Regions from separate parts of the Aurantimonas sp. DM33-3 genome, predicted to be linked through region 1. Evidence: predicted binding sites of a transcription regulator. Region 1 holds the regulator's gene; the other holds the start of a gene.
What was found. The regulator LexA, encoded in region 1, represses DNA repair genes until DNA is damaged. The targets are predictions, from matches to a motif close to TGTTCNNNNTGTGTTCNG.
Positions count from the first base shown of each region.

Region 2: a site for LexA is predicted at 955-972, ahead of ruvC (crossover junction endodeoxyribonuclease RuvC). Genes of this name have one in related genera too.

Region 1 is NZ_JACSGS010000001.1:453,227-455,424, forward strand. It holds gene glp (gephyrin-like molybdotransferase Glp) at 1-991, shown strand, start outside; gene lexA (transcriptional repressor LexA) at 1,035-1,754, shown strand; gene H9Q09_RS02535 (ComEC/Rec2 family competence protein) at 1,849-2,198, opposite strand, start outside.
Region 2 is NZ_JACSGS010000003.1:56,139-58,336, reverse strand. It holds gene H9Q09_RS05250 (SAM-dependent methyltransferase) at 1-121, shown strand, start outside; gene H9Q09_RS05245 (PRC-barrel domain-containing protein) at 298-789, shown strand; gene ruvC (crossover junction endodeoxyribonuclease RuvC) at 1,025-1,543, shown strand; gene ruvA (Holliday junction branch migration protein RuvA) at 1,695-2,198, shown strand, end outside.

The DNA.
Region 1 (2,198 bases):
CTATGACGGCACGCTGCAGCCAGGCGAGACCATCCGCATCTCCACCGGAGCGCCGGTCCCGGCCGGCGCCGACGCCATCCTGATCCAGGAGAACGCCGACCGGCGGGACGGCACCGTCACGGCGACGGCGCCGGTCGTCGTCGGCCAGCACATCCGCCCGGCGGGAATCGACTTCGCAGCCGGCACGCCGCTTCTCACCGCCGGCACCGTGCTCACCCCGGGCGCCATCGCGCTGGCCGCCAGCGGCGGCCATCCGTCGATCCCGGTACGCGGCCGGCCCCGCGTGGCGATCCTGGCGACCGGTGACGAGCTCGTCCTGCCCGGCGAACCCATCGGCCCCTCGCAGATCGTCGCCTCCAACACCTTCGGCGTCGCTGCGCTGGTGCGCGAGGCCGGCGGCCTGCCGCTGAATTGCGGGATCGCGCCCGACCGGGAAGCGGCCATCGATGCCCAGCTGACGCAGGCGATCGCCGACGGCGCCGATATCTTCGTCACCATCGGCGGCGCCTCGGTCGGCGACCACGATCTCGTCGGCAAGGTCTTCGCCGCCCATGGCGTCTCCCTCGACTTCTGGAAAGTGGCCATGCGCCCCGGCAAGCCGCTGATGGCCGGCAGGCTGGGCGACATGCGGGTCGTCGGCCTGCCCGGCAACCCCGCCTCCTCCATGGTCGCCGCCACCCTCTTCCTGGCACCGCTGGTCCGGCGCCTCGCGGGCCGTCCCGCGCGTCCGCTGTACCGCCGGGGCGTTCTCGCCGCGCCGATGTCGGACAATGGCGACCGCACGGATTTCGTCCGCGCCCGGATCGAACCGGATGGCGCCGGCCCACCCCGTATCGTGCCGTTGTCGCGCCAGGATTCCTCGCTGCTGTCGATCTATGCTGCGGCCGATGCCCTGCTCGTGCGCCCGGTCCGCGCCGCACCGGCCGAAGCAGGCGATCCCTGCGATTACGTCCCCCTGACGGCGCTGGAGCCACTTGCGGAACACAACTAGAACAGATAGGTTTGTTCAGGTTTTGTTTTGAGGAGTCGCCCGGATGCTGACGCGCAAGCAGCACGATCTTCTGGTCTTCGTGAACGATCGGGTGCGCGAGACTGGTGTGCCCCCGTCCTTCGATGAAATGAAGGACGCGCTGGACCTGCGGTCCAAGTCCGGCATTCACCGCCTGATCACCGCGCTCGAGGAGCGGGGCTTCATCCGCCGCCTGCCCAACCGGGCCCGGGCGCTGGAAATCCTGAAACTGCCCGAGTCGATTCAGGGCAACCGCCCGGCACCTGTCGGGCGCACCGGCTTCAAGCCGAGCGTCATCGAAGGCAGTCGCGATACCGCCCGGCCCGCCCCCACGGCGCAACCGGCGCCGGCCAAGGCGTCCGCCTCGACGGCCATCCCTGTCATGGGGCGGATCGCCGCCGGCGTGCCGATCTCGGCCATCCAGCACAACACCCATTCCATCGTCGTTCCGCCGGACATGCTGGGCAGCGGCGAACATTACGCCCTCGAAGTGAAGGGCGATTCGATGATCGAGGCCGGCATTCTCGACGGCGACACGGTGGTCATCCGCCGGGGCGACACGGCGACGCCGGGCGAGATCGTGGTCGCCCTCGTCGACGACGAGGAAGCGACCCTGAAGCGCTTCCGCCGTCGCGGCGACACCATCGCGCTGGAGGCGGCCAATCCGGCCTATGAAACCCGGATCTTCGGCTCGGACCGGGTCAAGGTCCAGGGCAAGCTGATCGGCCTGATCCGCCGCTACTGACCGCTCCGGACGGAACGCGGTCGGTGCAGAACGGGTGATAGGTCCTCGCGACTCGCGCCCGAAGCGTTGAGGCCCGAAACCGGCTCGTCCTCGCTCAGGGCCCAACCGTCGCGGTTCGGCCTGAACCGGCCGGGCCCCCATTGCTGACGGTCGCCGAGGCCGGCTGCGTGACGGGTACCGGCGGGTCTGGCGCGGCTGGCTTGCGCCAGTATTCCGGCCAGGGCGCCAGCCGGTGAACGTTCCAGCGTTCGGGCGGATCGCTGACCGCCGGCACGATGCGGGGCCGGCCTGTCGCCGCCTCCCGGCCGATCGCCAGCGAGCCGGTCCGCCGCAGCGTGCGCAGCGTCACCAGAAAGGCGCCGGATCGGCATTCCGTCAGCCGGATCGCCCGTGAGACGATGGCAACATCCGCCTCGTCGCAGGCATCGCCCGTGCGGGCATAAT
Region 2 (2,198 bases), on a different contig from region 1:
TCTGATCGGCCGGCGGCAGATGGCGGCGTTCTTTCCGGATGGCGAGATCTCCTACGAGACCGTCCTCGGCTTGCGCAAATCGGTGATCGCCACCCGGGACGCGGGCGCACGGGACGCCTAGCCCCCCGGTTCGCCGCCCGCCATCCGGCGGTGAAGTAGAACGCGCGCGCTGAACGGGCCTTCGAAGCAACCGGCATCCGTATGGATGGGCATCGGCAGACTGTGTCGCGCGTTCTGGAACAATGGCGCATCCTCTCCGTTGGTTTGATGAATTCCAACGCCAGAGAGGAGGCTCATATGAAGTATATTGCAGCCACTGCGACCGCCATCATCTTTGCCGCGACGCCCGCGATCGCGCAGGACACTGCTGCCACGCCGGCCACGACGCCGATGGCCTCGGAAGATACTGCAGCGACCGACTGGGCGCAGCTGATCCGGACCCGCGACATCGTGGGTGGTGCCGTCTACACGACCAACGAAGCCTATGACGAGGGCTCCTGGGGCGACCGGGACGACTACGCCTGGGGCCGTTCGGGCTATGACGCGGTCGGCAGCGACTGGAACCAGATCGGCGAGATCGAGGACGTGGTCCTGGATCGGTCGGGCAACCTTGCCGGCGTCGTCGCCGAAGTGGGCGGCTTCCTCGACATAGCCGACAAGCACGTCATGCTGCGGGTCGGCGACGTCGACCTCGTCCCGGTCGACGACCAGTCCTACGCGTTCATCACGCGGTTCTCCGAGGAAGAGCTCGAAGGCCGTCCGGGCGTCGACGAAGCCTGGTGGAACTGAGGCGCCTCGCCTGACCGGCGACGCTTGAGCCGGAGCTGATCCGGTGCAATTCGATGGCCCGTCGCGGGAAACCGCGGCGGGCCTCGTTCTTGGGCGCCCCGTTTCGCAGGGAATCGCCGCTTTGCGCTCTGAGCCTGTGCGGCCCCCATGTGACCAAGCCTGTTTCGTTTTTGGTTTGTTCACTTTTCGTCTTCTCAATAGCACCTGATTCGGCTAGTCGGAGAGGGTTAACGAAGTGTTGCAGGAGCGGACCATTCGCATCATCGGCATCGATCCCGGCCTGCGCCGGACCGGCTGGGGCATCGTCGAGACGCTCGGCAATTCGCTGCGCTTCGTGGCCAGCGGCACGGTGATGTCGGACGGCAAGATGGATCTCGCCTCGCGGCTGCGCACGCTCTACGAGGGGCTGACCGACGTGATCCACGCGCAGCGGCCCGACGAGGCGGCGGTGGAGCAGACCTTCGTCAACAAGGACGCCGTCGCCACGTTGAAGCTCGGTCAGGCCCGCGGCATCGCCATGGTGGTGCCGTCGCTGGCCGGGCTGCCGGTCGCCGAATACGCGCCCAACGCCGTGAAGAAGGCGGTGATCGGCGTCGGCCATGGCGAGAAGAAGCAGATCCACATGATGGTGAAGGTGCTGATGCCCAAGGCGACCTTCGATACGGACGACGCCGCCGATGCGCTGGCGATCGCCATCTGCCACAGCCATCATCGCCAGTCGGCCCAGTCGCGGGCGCTGCTGGCCGGCCTGTGAGAGTGCGCGCAAATCCGTCCGTCCCTCGCGGCCCGCGCCCGGCGCTGTCGGCCGGGACTGTCGGCGATGATGCGCCGATCGTGGTAAGCGACGGCTTCGGCATTCATCACCGGATGGCCAGCTTCGATTCCCACCGCCTGGAGACGCATTCGTGATCGGCAAACTGAAGGGCACCGTCGACGAGATCGGCGAGGACCACGTCGTGGTCGACGTCCACGGCGTCGGCTATGTCGCCTTTTGTGGCGCGCGCACCCTGGCGGCGCTGCCGGGCGAGGGCGAGGCGGTGGTGCTGTTCATCGACACCTATGTGCGCGAGGACATGCTGCGGCTCTACGGCTTTGCCACGCGGGCCGAGCAGGACTGGTTCCGGCTCTTGCAGATGGTGCAGGGCGTCGGCGCCCGGGTGGCGCTGGCGGTGATCGGCACCTTGTCGGCCGGCGACCTCGCCAATGCGGTGGCGCTGCAGGACAAGGCGATGGTGGCGCGCGCGCCCGGCGTCGGCCCGAAGGTCGCCGCGCGGATCGTTGCCGAGCTGAAGGACAAGGCGCCGGCCTTCTCGGGCGCCGGCAGCGACGAGAGCCTGGGACTGAAGCGCGACATCGGCGGCGGCACCGCCGCGGCGCCGGTGGCCGATGCGGTCTCGGCGCTGGTCAAT